Regions from separate parts of the Cobetia sp. D5 genome, predicted to be linked through region 1. Evidence: predicted binding sites of a transcription regulator. Region 1 holds the regulator's gene; the other holds the start of a gene.
What was found. The regulator LexA, encoded in region 1, represses DNA repair genes until DNA is damaged. The targets are predictions, from matches to a motif close to TACTGTNTANNTANACAGTA.
Positions count from the first base shown of each region.

Region 2: dinB (DNA polymerase IV) is a predicted target of LexA. The motif match lies at 5,516-5,535, and genes of this name have one in related genera.

Region 1 covers NZ_CP142020.1:988,660-996,180, forward strand. The annotation lists gene pyk (pyruvate kinase) at 1-323, opposite strand, end outside; gene topA (type I DNA topoisomerase) at 1,095-3,737, shown strand; gene U0O11_RS04220 (DUF6586 family protein) at 3,737-4,216, shown strand; gene U0O11_RS04225 (hypothetical protein) at 4,469-4,708, shown strand; gene lexA (transcriptional repressor LexA) at 4,826-5,455, opposite strand; gene U0O11_RS04235 (TetR/AcrR family transcriptional regulator) at 6,022-6,699, shown strand; gene U0O11_RS04240 (L,D-transpeptidase family protein) at 6,699-7,241, shown strand; gene nagZ (beta-N-acetylhexosaminidase) at 7,501-7,521, shown strand, end outside.
Region 2 covers NZ_CP142020.1:2,877,864-2,885,384, reverse strand. The annotation lists gene moaA (GTP 3',8-cyclase MoaA) at 1-737, shown strand, start outside; gene U0O11_RS11995 (H-NS family histone-like protein) at 978-1,262, shown strand; gene U0O11_RS11990 (ribonuclease J) at 1,472-3,052, opposite strand; gene purU (formyltetrahydrofolate deformylase) at 3,467-4,321, shown strand; gene dinB (DNA polymerase IV) at 4,439-5,497, opposite strand; gene U0O11_RS11975 (Na+/H+ antiporter family protein) at 5,662-7,008, opposite strand; gene U0O11_RS11970 (YrbL family protein) at 7,339-7,521, shown strand, end outside.

The DNA.
Region 1 (7,521 bases):
TCATCACGGCCCAGGCCGATATCGAGGATGAACGGCTGGCCTTCGCTCAGCTTGACGGCGGTATCCTTGAAGCGCGCGATGCGGATCTTCGGACCCTGCAGGTCGCCCAGCACGGCGACGCTGCGGCCCTGGGCGGCGGCAGCCTGACGTACGGCCTCGGCGCGCATGCGGTGATCTTCGGGGCTACCGTGGGAGAAGTTGAGGCGTACCACATCGACTCCGGCACGAATCATCGCGTCGAGCACACCCGGCTTGTCACTGGCAGGGCCGAGAGTGGCGACAATCTTGGTGCGGCGGATCGGGCCGTTGAACGCGTGCGGCATGAAAGCATACTCCTTGAACACTGGCGTGATGGACTGGCTGAAAACGCAAACCAGGTTGTTGTCATTTTACTACATTGAAGGCTGAAAGGGAGCCTGTCGAGTATCGTCGGCTGTCGTTGTCCATTCTCGTGATCACGATCGGGACTGCAAGGGGTGACATGAAGTATGCCGAGCGATTGTTGCGAATACGTTGTCGCGGGTGGCGGACATGGGCTGGGGCGTGAGGGTATGCCGCGCTGCGCCATGCGGGCGCGGCCCGTCATTTCGAGGCCTGTCGGCCAGGCGTCGCATGCTCTCTTCGGCAACGTCGTGGTGATCGCCCCGTCACGCCAATGTCCGCCGGCTGGCTTTCACTGACAGCCATTCCAGTGCTACCTATATAGTGGCAATACCCTGCTGAGCGAAATTTCCGCTCATCGGCCCAGCGCAGACCCTGTACCGGCCCCGTGTATCGGACCCGTTGACCGCTGCCATGCGCTGATGACCTATGCTCAAACCCGGCTCGAATGCCGGATTGCCACGACCACATGCCTGACGGCTGTCGATGTCATTCGGCGCAAGCCGCACGCTGACATGGCGGGTGGCATGGCATGTCTCGAGGCTGTCGCAGAGGCGACCTGTCGAGCCGCCCTGTCGAGGCGTCAGTCTCAACATTGCTGGTCAGCGCTGAAATGCTGGGGTAGGGTAGGCGCATTTTTCGGCTGGGACAAAACCCAGCGCGACGAGTCATTCGCCGGCGCAATCAGCGCCGGCCAGGAGATGCGAGCAACCATGGGCAAGTCACTGGTGATCGTCGAGTCGCCCGCCAAGGCCAAGACCATCAACAAGTATCTCGGCAACGACTTCGTGGTGAAGTCGAGTGTCGGGCACATCCGCGACCTGCCGACCAGCGGTAGCGGCAAGCAGGCCACCGACCCCAAGGAACGTGCCCGTCAGGCGGCGGAGACTCGCAAGATGTCGCCTGAGGTCAAGGCGGCTCACAAGGCGCAGAAGGCCAAGACCCAGTTGATCCGCCGCATGGGGGTCGACCCGGAGAATGGCTGGGAGGCGCATTACGAGATTCTGCCCGGCAAGGAAAAGGTCGTTTCCGAGCTGACGCGTCTGGCCGAGAAAGCCGACACCATCTATCTCGCGACGGATCTGGACCGCGAAGGTGAGGCGATCGCCTGGCACCTGCGCGAGACCATCGGTGGCGACGATTCGCGTTACAAGCGCGTAGTGTTCAACGAGATCACCAAGAAGGCGATCACGGCGGCCTTCGATGAGCCGGGCGAACTGAAGATGGACCGCGTGCATGCCCAGCAGGCACGCCGCTATCTGGATCGCGTCGTCGGCTTCATGGTTTCGCCGCTGCTGTGGGCCAAGGTCGCTCGTGGCCTGTCCGCCGGTCGCGTGCAGTCGGTTGCCGTGCGTCTGATCGTCGAGCGTGAGCGCGAGATCCGCGCCTTCATCCCCGAAGAGTTCTGGGATGTCCACGCTGAGCTGGCCGCCGCCAGTGGTGAAGCGATCCGTTTCGAGCTGGCGCGTCAGGATGGCAAGGCCTTCCGTCCGACCAGCGAGAAGGAGACGATGGACCGCATCGCGGCGCTGCGCACGGCCAAGCTCGCGATCACCAATCGTGAAGACAAGCCGACGCGCTCCAAGCCGAACGCGCCGTTCATCACCTCGACCCTGCAGCAGGCGGCCAGTGGTCGTCTCGGCTTCTCGGTTAAGAAGACCATGATGATGGCCCAGCGTCTCTACGAGGCGGGTTACATCACCTACATGCGTACCGACTCGACCAATCTGTCGGCGGACGCGGTGGCCACGGCGCGCGACTTCATCAGCGAAGAATACGGCAGCAACTACCTGCCGGAAGCGGCCAACGTCTACTCCAGCAAGGAAGGCGCCCAGGAGGCTCACGAAGCGATTCGTCCTTCCGAAGTGTCGCGCCGCGCCACCGATCTCGCCGGCATGGAGCGTGACGCCGAGCGCCTGTATGAGCTGATCTGGCGTCAGTTCGTGGCCTGTCAGATGCTGCCGGCCGAATACCTGTCCTCCACGCTGACCATCGAAGTGGATGGCTACGAGCTGCGCGCCAAGGGCCGTGTGCTCAAGTTCGACGGTTACACGCGTGTCATGAAGCCGATGGGCAAGAAGGAAGAGGACCAGTCGCTGCCGGACCTCGCCATCGGCGAGAAGCTGGACCTGGTCGAGCTGCAGCCGCTGCAGCACTTCACCAAGCCCACGGCGCGTTACACCGAGGCCAGTCTGGTCAAGGAGCTGGAGAAGCGCGGTATCGGTCGTCCATCCACCTATGCCGCCATCATCTCCACCATCCAGGACCGTGGCTACGTGGCGCTGGAAAACCGTCGCTTCTACGCCGAGAAGCTGGGCGATATCGTCACCGATCGCCTCAGCGAGTCCTTCAAGGATCTGATGGACTTCGGCTTCACGGCGCGCATGGAAGACTATCTCGATGAGGTGGCCAACGGCGGACGCAACTGGCGCGAGCTGCTGGACACCTTCTACGCCGAGTTCAAGGCCGAGCTGGACCACGCCCAGTCCGAAGAGGGCATGCGTCCCAACCAGCCGGTGCCGACGGACATCGCCTGCCCGACCTGTGGGCGTGAGATGCAGATTCGTACCGCCTCGACCGGGGTCTTCCTGGGTTGTTCCGGCTACAACCTGCCGCCCAAGGAGCGCTGCAAGACCACCATCGATCTGCTGCCGGGCGATGAAGCCGTGGCGGCCGATGCCGGTGAAGATGCCGAGACGGATGCGCTGCGCGCCAAGCGTCGCTGCCCGATCTGCGCCACCGCGATGGACAGCTACCTGATCGATGAGCAGCGCAAGCTGCACGTCTGCGGCAATAGCCCGGACTGTGTCGGTCACGAGGTCGAGGAAGGTCAGTTCCGTATCAAGGGCTACGATGGCCCGGTGATCGAGTGCGACAAGTGCGGTTCTGACATGCAGCTCAAGACCGGGCGTTTCGGCAAGTATTTCGGCTGCACCAACGAGAATTGCAAGAATACCCGCAAGCTGCTCAAGTCCGGTGAGGTGGCGCCGCCGAAGATGGACCCGATTCCGATGCCGGAGCTTGCCTGCGTCAAGGTCGAGGACCATTACGTGCTGCGCGATGGCGCCAGTGGCCTGTTCCTGGCGGCCAGTCAGTTCCCCAAGAATCGCGAGACGCGTCCGCCGCTGGTCAAGGAGCTCAAGGCGCATGCCGACGAGCTGCCGGAGAAGTATCACTTCATTCTCGAAGCCCCGGATCAGGACCCGGACGGACGTCCGGCGCAGATTCGCTTCTCGCGCAAGGTCAAGGCTCAGTACGTCATGACCGATGAGGAAGGCAAGGCGACCGGTTGGAAGGCGACCTACGACAACGGTCGCTGGGTCGTCGAGGACAAGCGCAAGGGGGCCAAGAGCTGATGAGCCAGCGTGCCCGTACCAATCAGCTGCTGTATCAGGCCGAGTTGCTGCTGGCCCAGTCAGCAGCCTCTGGCGACGATGAGCATGCCGTGGCGCGTCGCATGGCCGGTGAAGAGGGCGCGCTCGCCCTGCTGGAGCTGGCGCTGGCGTCATTGCTGGAAGAGTGTGCCGTGACGGCGCGCTGGCCAGAGGGTAGCTGGCGCGAGCGTCTGGCGTCGCCACCGACGCCCATCGCCGAGGTCGAGCAGCTGCGCAGTCTGCTGGAGCGTTCCGACAGCTGGTTGTCTGAGCTGGTCGCGGATGTGGCCCGCCTGCATGAAGAAGGCGGTGTCGCGCGCCGCGAAGAATCGCGTTCGCGTGGTGATGGTCTGATCATCGCGGCAGCCTCGAGCGCCTCGCTGGCCGAGCGTCTCAGTGCCGCCATCACGGCATTCAAGGCGCTGCTGCCGCAGCTGCGCGAGTCGAGTGTCGAGTGGTAGGTCAAGGCGTTGATCTGGCGCTGCACGCTGGTGATGACTGGCGCATGGCAATCGGGTGACGTTTCGCCTTCACGGGTGCTAGACTGATCGCATTGTGGCAAGCCCTGCATTCTCCGGTACGACCATGGCTCTGGCTGTGGTCGTACTTTTTTCTGCGTCGCTGATGGCAACGCGGTGCCGGGCTTGCCAGCCGTCGCGCTGACGATTACAACGACGCCGGTATCTCGCGAGATGCCGTGCAGGAGGAATGACGTGTCCGATCCCGCCGTACTTGAAATTGTGCAAATGGAAGATGGTGAAGTGATTCTGCGCGCCGCGGAAAGCGAAGGTGAGCCGCTGCTCAGCATTCGCATTTCGGACGAGGCCGCTGATCTGCTGCGTGACAATCGTTTCGAGGTCGCGCGTGAGATGATCGACCACGCCATCACCCGGACTCGCCTCTGGGATGGCGAAGAAGACGAGGACGAGCAGTCGGAAGGCATCGTGCACTGATTCATCGCTCGTGCTTCGCGCACAAAAAAACCCGCCTCGAGGCGGGTTTTTTTGTGCAATACGTGCGGCTTTTCTGTTGCTCAGAGCTTTGCGAGAAGAGCGCTGCTGGTCAAGGTCTCAGTGCAGGCCGCCATCGCGGATGACGCCCACTCCGAGACCCTCGATCTCCAGGCTGTCCGTGCGCAGGTCGACCTTGATCGGTGAGAAGTCCTCGTTCTCGGCTTCCAGCCACACGTAGTGCCCGTCACGGCGGAAGCGCTTGACGGTAACTTCATCCCCCAGACGTGCCACCACGATCTGTCCGTCACGCACGCTGCTGGTGCGGTGCACGGCCAGCAGGTCGCCTTCCAGAATTCCCACGTCCTTCATCGACACGCCGCGCACGCGCAACAGGTAGTCGGCAGCCGGCGAGAAGTAGTCGCTCGGCAGCGGGCAGTGACGGTCGATATGCTCGCTGGCAAGAATCGGACTGCCGGCGGCCACTTCCCCGATCACCGGCAGACCATCGTTGGCGCTGTCGTCGACGTCAGCCAGCGACGGCACGCGAATGCCGCGAGAGGTGCCCGGCACCATCTCGATGGCGCCCTTGCGCTTGAGGGCACGCAGATGCTCCTCGGCAGCATTCGGTGAGCGGAAGCCCAGCGCCTGGGCGATTTCGGCCCGCGTCGGCGGGTAGCCAGAGGACTTGATGGTCTTGATGATGAAGTCGAAGACATCCTGCTGGCGCGGAGTAAGCGGCTGGGTCATGGCATTGCCTTTGGCCTGGGCGGCATCTTGAGCTGACGGCACGGGGTGTGCATCCATACAACTGTCATTGTATCCAGTCATGGCGGTCATGCAAGGCATCGTGGCTTGCGTGGTGGCCTCAAAGGGCAGGTAGTCGCCGAGATATCGCTGTCTGGCGACTTTTCGTGCCGATATCCGAGGCATTCTTTCTTGATGGGAATGTCTGGAAGTGAATGTCTGGAGATTAATGTCTGGAGATGAATGTCTGGAGATGAACCCGGCCTGGCTCTGGCGGGGTGGACAGTCACCGAGCATGACGAGCCCTTGAATCGGGATGGTCAGCGTTGAGGGAATATCAGGCTTGGCTAAACCTCTGGCGTTTGAAACGCGAGAGAATTGTCAGTCATGGCATGGCGCGCTAGAATCAAAGTGTTTCAAACGAATGTTCGCCGATGGTAGTGCTCACGGGTGCCATGATCGAACGCGCCTTGCGGTGAACCTGCACCACCTCATGAGAGAGTCGCCGCGCGGGGCTTGCGCCGTGACCTACGACTCCAGTCCTTTTCTACCTGACAAGGGTTCCGCCCATGGCCCAGACCGATACCGTTACCCGCATCCTCGATACTGCCGAGGTGCTGTTCGCCGAGCGCGGCTTCGCCGAGACCTCACTGCGCAACATCACCAGCAAGGCCAAGGTCAATCTGGCGGCGGTGAACTACCACTTCGGCTCCAAGAAATCGCTGATCCAGGCGGTCTTCGCGCGCTATCTCGACCCTTTCAGTGAGCGTTTCCACGCGGCACTCGACAGCATCGAGCAGCAATACGCCGGGCGTCAGGTGCCGCTGGAGGTCCTGCTGGAGGTGATGGCGCGTACCGTGCTGGAGGTGCCGGCCGAGCGCAACAGCCTGCGTACCTTCATGCGCCTGCTCGGGCTTGCCTATACCCAGGGTCAGGGCCACATGCGGCGCTATATCCGCGAGCACTACGGCACGGTCTTCAGCCGCTTCGCCGAGCTTCTGAAGCTGGCGACGCCTGATCTGCCTGACAACGAGCGCTTCTGGCGTCTGCACTTCATGCTCGGCAGCGTGATCTTCACCTTCTCGGGCCTGGATGCGCTGCGCGATATCGAGGAGGCCGAGTACGGCCATCACACCACGGTGCGCGAGCTGATCCAGCACATGCGTCCAGTGGTCGTCGCGGCGATGGCAGCGCCGTTGCCGGCCACGCTCGGGGATGGTGAGGCGGTCACCCAGGCGGCCAGCTGATGGCCTGCTGGGTAGCGGTGGACCTCTCGCGCCAAAGCCTTGAGGTACGCAGTGACATGCCGAGTGGCAGTCGTGATGCGCCGCCCCCCGCGGCTGACCCTGAGGCGCTGGTGCACGCCTGCGCGATCTCCAGCGGCCTCAACGGTATCGGCGAGCTCGACGGCAGCGGTTGCACGCCAACCGGCTGGCATGTGATTCGTGCCGCCATCGGGGCGGGCAATCCGTGTGGCGCCGTCTATCGCGGCCGGCGCTTCACGGGCGAGGTGTTCACGCCCGAGCTTGCTGCCGAGCATCCTGAGCGAGACTGGATCCTGACGCGCATTCTGTGGCTCAGCGGCCGCGAGTCCGGCGTCAATCGTGGTCGCAATGCCCGCGGCGAGCGGGTCGATAGCCTGCGCCGCTACATCTATGTTCATGGCACGCCCAGCACTGAGCCCATGGGGGTAGCGGCGTCCCACGGCTGCATTCGCTTGCGTGATGACGACCTGCTGCGACTCTTTGCCGAGGCTGTGCCCGGCACCCCGGTGCTGCTGCATGCCTGAAGGGGTTGGTGTCCGAGTCTGATACCCTCCATGAGCTGTCACCGGAATCTACGTGACAGCCCCTTGCCGGGGCGCAGCTGGCCGCGACTGTTCGATAGGGGTTCAGTCGGCTAGAATTGCGCCTTTCCTCGCGCTGGCAGCCTGATTCATCACGTTTCTTCCAGGCTGCCGAGCCCCGTAAAAGACATGAAGTCCTGGCGGTCGTGATTCCTCTCTTCACGGGATATCACTGCCGCAGGCCATGGACAGGAAGGATGACATGACACAGCCACTGGGCTCC
Region 2 (7,521 bases), 1.9 Mb from region 1:
TCGGCGCACTCGAGGGACTCAAGGACTTCTCGATGACCACCAACGGCGCGGGCCTTGCCAAGCACGCCGCTCAGTTGAAGGCCGCCGGCATGTCACGGCTCAATATCAGCCTTGATTCTCTGGACCCGGAGCGCTTCAAGGCGCTGACGCGTACCGGCGACCTGAACAAGGTGATCGCTGGCATCCGTGCTGCGCGCGAGGAAGGTTTCCGCATCAAGCTCAATGCAGTGGTGCTGAAAGGGCGCAATGATCACGAAGTGGTGTCGCTGGTCGAATTCGCGCGTGAGGAAGGGTTGGACATCAGCTTCATCGAGGAGATGCCGCTGGGCCAGGTCTCGGATCACGGGCGTGATGAGACCTTCTGCTCCAGTGATGATGTCCAGGCGCGCATCGAGACGCGTTATCCGCTGATTCCTACGCTTGAAGACAGCCTGGGGCCGGCGCGTTATTTCCGCATGGCGGACAGCGAATCACGGGTGGGATTCATCTCACCGCACAGTCATAACTTCTGCTCGACCTGCAACCGCGTTCGCGTCACGGTAGAGGGGCGTCTGTTGCTGTGTCTTGGCAATGAGCACTCGCTTGACCTGCGTGACATCATGCGTCGCCACCCGGGTGACATCGAGCCGCTCAAGGCCGCGATCATCGATGCCATGCACCTCAAGCCCGAGCGTCATCACTTCACGACGGACGGTGATGTCCAGATCGTTCGCTTCATGAACATGACGGGAGGCTGAGTCCTTTTTCGTCATCAGTCGTGGCGCTCATGTTGATCGAGCCATTCTGGATAATTCACAGGCGCTCACAAGAACCCCGCTATCAAGCGGGGTTTTTGTTGGTCTATCCTATGGAAACACTGCCTTGCTTTTGACAAGGCTTGTTAGTTCATATTTAGCGCTTATACTTTGCTGCATTATCACATCCAATGCGATGACTCGCAGGGATTCCAGCTCAGTGCATATGGTGGAGGTAGCGAAATGACAGCCGATTCTCTCGAAAAGATCGCTCGTAACAAGAATGTTGCTCGTGCAGCAGCGCGTCAGCTGTCCATGGAACAACTGCACAAGCTGTCCGAGGTCATCAATGAGGTGATCGAGCAGAAAGCCGAAGAAGACGAGCAGCGCCGCGAAGAAGAAATCGCCAAGGAGCGCAAGCTTGCCGAGATTCGTGATGCGATGATCGAAGCTGGCCTTTCCGTGGATGATCTGGTCAGTGATCAGCCCAAGCGTCGTGGCCGTCCGCCGAAGAACAAGTCCGTTTGAGACCTTCGGCCTGACGCCATGGAGGTGGCTGAAGCGCTTGAGATCGAGATTGCCAGCCGGCAAGTCGGCAATCTCGCCATCACCAGTCCCTGAGCGCCTCCCAGCAGCAGAAAAGCCCGCCCGGTATTTCCCGGGCGGGCTTTTTCATGCGCTGCTTTGTGCAGGGCAGTGAGCTCAAGGCGGCCATCACTTCAATGATGGCGCGACACTCACTCCTGATTCATGGCCATGATATGCAGGAAGAGCACCGGCTCATGGCGCAGGTGATTGCGCAGCCAGCGATTGATGCGGCCATCGAGTTGCTGCTTGAGTTCACGTTCATTGCTGGCATCCAGGCCTGCCAGGGTGTCATCCAGCCACTCGGCGAAGCTGTCTTCATCGAGGCTTGAAGTACCGCTGATATCCAGCATCAAGCGGCCGATGCGAACCCAGCCGGCCTCCTGCAGCGTGACGGGCAACGCCAGTGAGACGCTGCCATGCCGGCCGAGACGCGCGCGGGCACGGCGGTCCATGGAATCCAGCGGACGCACCTTGTCATGCTCGATGATGCGCTCGTGCAGTGTCAGGCGTTTTTCCACCGACAGCCCCTGAGCATCGAGGCGAATCACGTCACCATTGACGGGAATCAGCGGTGCCTCGATGCCCAGGGACTGTGCCACCTGGGTGTGAGCGAGCTGGTGGCGATATTCGCCATGCACCGGCAGCAGGCGTACCGGTTTGAGCCAGCCATAGAAGGTGCGCAATTCTTCCTGCGCCGGGTGCCCGGAGGCATGCAGGTCCGGGAACTGCTTCTCTTCCATGATGCCGACGCCGAGGCGTGTCAGTGCGTTGTGCAGCTTGCCGATGGCCAGCTCATTGCCGGGAATCGCCTTGGAAGAGAAGATCACGGTGTCGCCGGCAGCCAGCTCGAAGTCCGGATGGCGGGAATTGGCCAGGCGCGACAGCGCGGCGCGCGGCTCGCCCTGACTGCCGGTGGCGATCACCATGACCTCTTCCGGGGGCAGGTAGCCCAGATCCTTCACCGGGACCAGCGGCGGGAAGTCTTCCAGATAGCCGAGACCGCGGGCGACGCGCACCATGCGCTCCATCGAGCGCCCCAGCAGCGTGATGCGGCGACCATTGCGTGCGGCGGCGCGCCCCAGCGCCAGTATGCGGGCCAGGTTGCTGGCAAAGCAGGTCACGACGACGCGTCCACGACAGCCGGCCAGCGTCTTCTCCAGCGCACGGGCTACCTCGCCCTCGCTGCGCGAATGACCCGCCAGCGGCGCATTGGTGGAGTCGCCGACGACCAGATCGACCGGTGCCAGTGCCTGATAGCGCTCCGGATCGGTGGGCTCGCCGATCAGCGGCTCCGGGTCCAACTTCCAGTCGCCGGTATGCATCACGCGATATTCCGGCGTGACGATCAGCAACGAGCAGCTTTCCGGAATGGAGTGGGTCAGCGGCAACAATCGCAGCGCGAAGGGGCCGGATTCGAAGCCTTCATCCACCTCGATGATCTGCAGGCTCGAGGTTTCCAGCTCGCGCTCGGCAAACTTGGCGCGCAGCAGGCCAGCCGCCAAGGGCGTGGCGATGATCGGGCAGCGCCATTTCGGCCACAGCCAGGCGACCGCGCCGATGTGGTCTTCGTGGCCATGGGTGATCACCAGCATCTGCGGGCTGATGCCCAGGCTTGCCAGGGACTCGATATCCGGCACCTGCAGCGGACCTTCCGGCAGGTCCTGGCGAATCATCATGCCGCAATCCACGGCAATCCAGTGATCCTGATAACCATAAAGCGTCAGATTCATGCCGATCTCGCCGCAGCCACCCAGCGGTAGCAGGTGCAGCGGCGGACGTTGTCTCTGACGGACTTGAACGCGGGGTTTCAACATGGATGTCATGCCATCTATAAAATGTGGCTCAACTATACGGGAATCCCGCGAAGCGCCACAAATGGCGCTGTTGTCCGATCGCGTCAATTCGAGAGCGGCCCAACCGTCCGCGTGACGCCTTGAGGTGGGCCGGCGTGATGGCCGCTGATCGCAATGTCGTATTGACCATATGGACAGAATCGGGGCGCAGCACTGTTTCAGGCCGCGTGATCAGCTACAATAGCCCACCTTTGCCGAGGGGCTGCTTACGGGCGGTGTCATGATTCCTCGCGCAGGCCGGCGCTTCGCCGGCTGAACATCATTCCCGCTATCACAATGGTTGAACTTACGATGTCTCACGCCTATCGCCTGGTGGTGTCCTGCCCTGATCAGGTCGGAATTGTTGCCCGAGTTTCCACTTTCATCGCCGAGCAGGGCGGGTGGATCACCGAAGCCAATCAGCATTCTGATCTTGGCGCCGGTCGTTTCTTCATGCGCTATGAGATCAACCCCGAGACCATCGGCCTGAGCGCCGCTGAGCTCGGCAAGCGCTTCGCCCCGATCGGTGAAGAGTTCGGCATGCAGTGGCGCGTGCATGACACCGCCGCCAAGAAGCGTGTCGTGCTGATGGTCTCCAAGGACTCCCATTGCCTGGTGGACCTGCTGCATCGCTGGCAGTCCGGTGATCTGGATTGCGAGATTCCCTGCGTCATTTCCAACCACGATGACATGCGTTCGCTGGTGGAATGGCACGGCATTCCGTTCCATCACGTGCCGGTCGACAAGAATGACAAGGCGCCGGCCTTTGCCGAAGTCGAGCGTCTGGTGGAAGAATCCCGGGCCGATTGCATCGTGCTGGCGCGCTACATGCAGATCATTCCGCCGAGCCTGTGTGAGCGCTATGCCGGTCGCCTGATCAACATCCACCACAGCTTCCTGCCTTCCTTCGTGGGCGCCAAGCCGTATCACCAGGCCTTCGGGCGTGGGGTCAAGCTGATCGGCGCGACCTGCCATTACGTGACCGAAGAGCTGGATGCCGGCCCGATCATCGAGCAGGACATCCACCGCGTCACTCACTGCCATACCGCCGAGGAACTGGTGCGCATCGGCCGTGATGTCGAGCAGAAAGTGCTGGCGCGCGGGCTGCGTTGGCACCTGCAGGATCGCGTGCTGATCCACGGCAACAAGACCATCGTCTTCGCCTGAGCCTCGCTTGCTCAGCGCATGAGTCTGTCATCGACCTGAGGTCGTGACGAAGAAGCCGGTACCTGTTTCAGGTGCCGGCTTTGTTGTTTTCGGGATGGGGTGGGCGCCTGGCGTGAGCTAGAACAATCCCAGCTGCTGGGCGTCCTCGCGGGCCTTGAGGCGCACGCCGACACCCAGCAGGCGGACAGGTCGATGGCCGCGTTGCCAGGCTTGCTCCATCAGCAGGGCGAAGCTGTTGGCGCTCGGCAGCGTGGTGGTCGAGGCGGGGAGCAGGCTTTCCAGCGTGGTGCTCTCGAAGTTGCTGAAGCGGATCTTGACGAACTGCTTGGCCAGCACCGGCTGGTCATGGCGGGCGTGACGGCTGGTCAGGCGTTCGAGTAGCGCAGGCAGGCGCTCGAGGCAGGCTGGCAGATCAGGCAGGTCGTGATCGAAGGTGTGCTCGACACTGATCGACTTGCGCTCGCGCTCGACACGCACCGGTCGCTCATCGATGCCGTGCGCCAGTTCGTGCAGGCGGGTGCCGAACTTGCCGAAGTGCTCGGCCAGGGTCGTCAACGGCGTGGTGCGCATGTCCTCGCAGGTGGTGATGCCCAGGCGTGTCAGGCGCGCCAGCGTCGCGGGGCCGACCCCGTGCAGCTTGCCGACGGGCAGCTGGCGGATGAAGGCGTCGCTGGTCTCGGGCGTGATCACCGTCAGGCCGTCGGGCTTTTCCCAGTCACTGGCGATCTTGGCCAGAAACTTGTTGGCGGCCACGCCAAGGGAGAGGGTGATGCCGGTGCGCTTGAGCGCCTCTTCCTTCAACCAGCGCGCCATCCAGGTGGCGCTGCCCTGAAAGTCAGTCACGGCGCTGACATCCAGATAGGCCTCATCCAGCGAGAGGGGCTCCACCAGGGGTGTCAGCTCATGGAAGAGTGCCTGGATCTCGGCGGAGACGGCGCGGTAGCGCTCGAAGTCCGGGGGCACCAGAATCAGCTGAGGGCACAGGCGCAGCGCGCGGGCAGTCGACATCGCCGAGCGTACGCCGAAGGCACGCGCGGGATAGTTGCAGGTGGCGATGACACCGCGTTGCTCGGTGCGGCCACCGATGGCGATGGGCACCTCGCGCCACTCGGGATGGCGGAGCATCTCGACGGCGGCATAGAAGCAATCGCAGTCGGCGTGGAGGATCTTGCGCATGCGCGCATCATGCTAAAAGACTGGATGGCTGTCCAGTAGCTGTGCCCATTCATTGCGCCTGAGCCGGCTCCGCAACGACAACGCCCGACAGGGAGGAGAGTCCTCTCTGTCGGGCGTTGGCATGTCTGGCATCTCGCTTGGGCGCGAGGCTGTCGCTCAGCGGATTACAGCGTCATCGCGGCCACCCAGCCGAACACGATCAACGGGATGTTGTAGTGGATGAAGGTCGGCACCACGCTGTCCCAGATGTGGTCGTGCTGCTGATCGACATTCAGGCCGGCCGTCGGGCCGAGGGTCGAGTCAGAGGCAGGTGAGCCGGCATCCCCCAGCGCGGCAGCGGTGCCGATCAGCGCGACGGTGGCCAGCGGCGAGAAGCCGAATTGCAGCGCCAGCGGCACGTAGATGGCGGCAATGATCGGAATGGTCGAGAAGCTGGAGCCGATGCCGAGGGTGATGAACAGGCCGACCATCAGCATGACCAGCGCGGCCAGCGGCTTGTTGTCACCGATGATGTGGAAGGAGGCGTCGACCAGGGTCTGGATGTCGCCGGTGGCCTTCATCACGGAAGCGAAACCTGCCGCCGAGATCATGATGAAGCCGATCAGCGCCATCATGCGCATGCCGGAGGTGAAGAGGTCATCCGCTTCGTTCCACTTGAACAGACCACCCAGCGAGAGGATGGCGAAGCCGACCAGGCCGCCGAGAATCATCGAGCCGGAATACAGCTGAATGCCGAGGGCGGCGATGATGGCGATACCTGCCATGATCAGGCCGCTCTTGGACGGCGAGTGCATGGGCGTGTGATGCGGTACGTTGCTGGACTTGATCTCGCGGGTCGCGTAGTCACGCGGCTTGCGGTAGGAGACGAACAGCGCCGTCAGCAGGCCGAGAAACATGCCGCCGACGGGAATCGCCATCGCCATCGGCACCATGCCGCGGGTCACGTCGAGACCGAGCGACTGGCCGGCCTCATTGATATTGGCCAGCAGGATGTCGTTGAGGAAGATGGAGCCGAAACCGACCGGCAGCAGCATGTAGGGCGCGGTCAGGCCGAAGGTCAGTGCACAGGCCACGGCACGACGATCCAGGCGCAGGCGGTTCATGGCGACCAGCAGCGGCGGAATCAGGATCGGGATGAAGGCGATGTGGACCGGAATCAGGTTCTGGGAGGAAATCGCGACCAGAGTCACGCTGCCCAGCAGGCCGTACTTGATGGCCGTCTGGCGGCGCGGCGTGCTTTCGCCATTGAGCAGTCCGATCAGGCGTGCGGCGAGCAGGTCCGGCAAACCGGAGCGAGACAGGGCGACGGCGAAGGCACCGAGGGTGGCGTAGGCCAGCGCGACCTTGGCGCCGCCGCCGACACCGTCATTGAAGGCGCCGAGCGTGTCGGTCAGAGACAGGCCGCTGAACAGACCGCCGACCAGGGCGCCGGCGACCAGCGCGAAGACGACCGAGACGCGAGCCAACGACAGGCCGACCATGACCAGGACGGCCAGAATTACCGCATTCATGCGAGTACCTCTATGTGGGGTTGTGCCAGCTTTGGGAGTGTTGCGGACAGAGCGGGCGAACTGTGGGTGCGTGGCCACCCGATCCCGGGGCAATGCCTCGCATGACGTGTACATTCGTGACGAATGCCTTGCTGTCGCAGTGTTCCTGCGGCTTCCTCCTGAATGCCGTCAAAAACGGCGCATTATCTTACCAGAAGGGCAACGCAAGCTGAATGGCCGATGAACGTGGGCGCCGCCAAATGCCACAAGTTGGCGTGCCATGACGGCTTTTTGTAGAATGCCACGCTGCCCGGCGGCTGCAGTCGCAGGCGTTATTCAACAGGAGTGCGCATGCTGGAGCTGGAAAATGCCCGCGTCATCGGCATGGGAAATGATCGGCGTGTCTATCAGGACCCGAACGACCCCCATCGCTGCATCAAGGTCCCGCGTTACCCTGACAAGGGCAGCCGCCAGAATGAACGCGAGCAACGCTATTTCGAGGGCCTGGTCAGACGTGGCATGCGCGACTGGTCC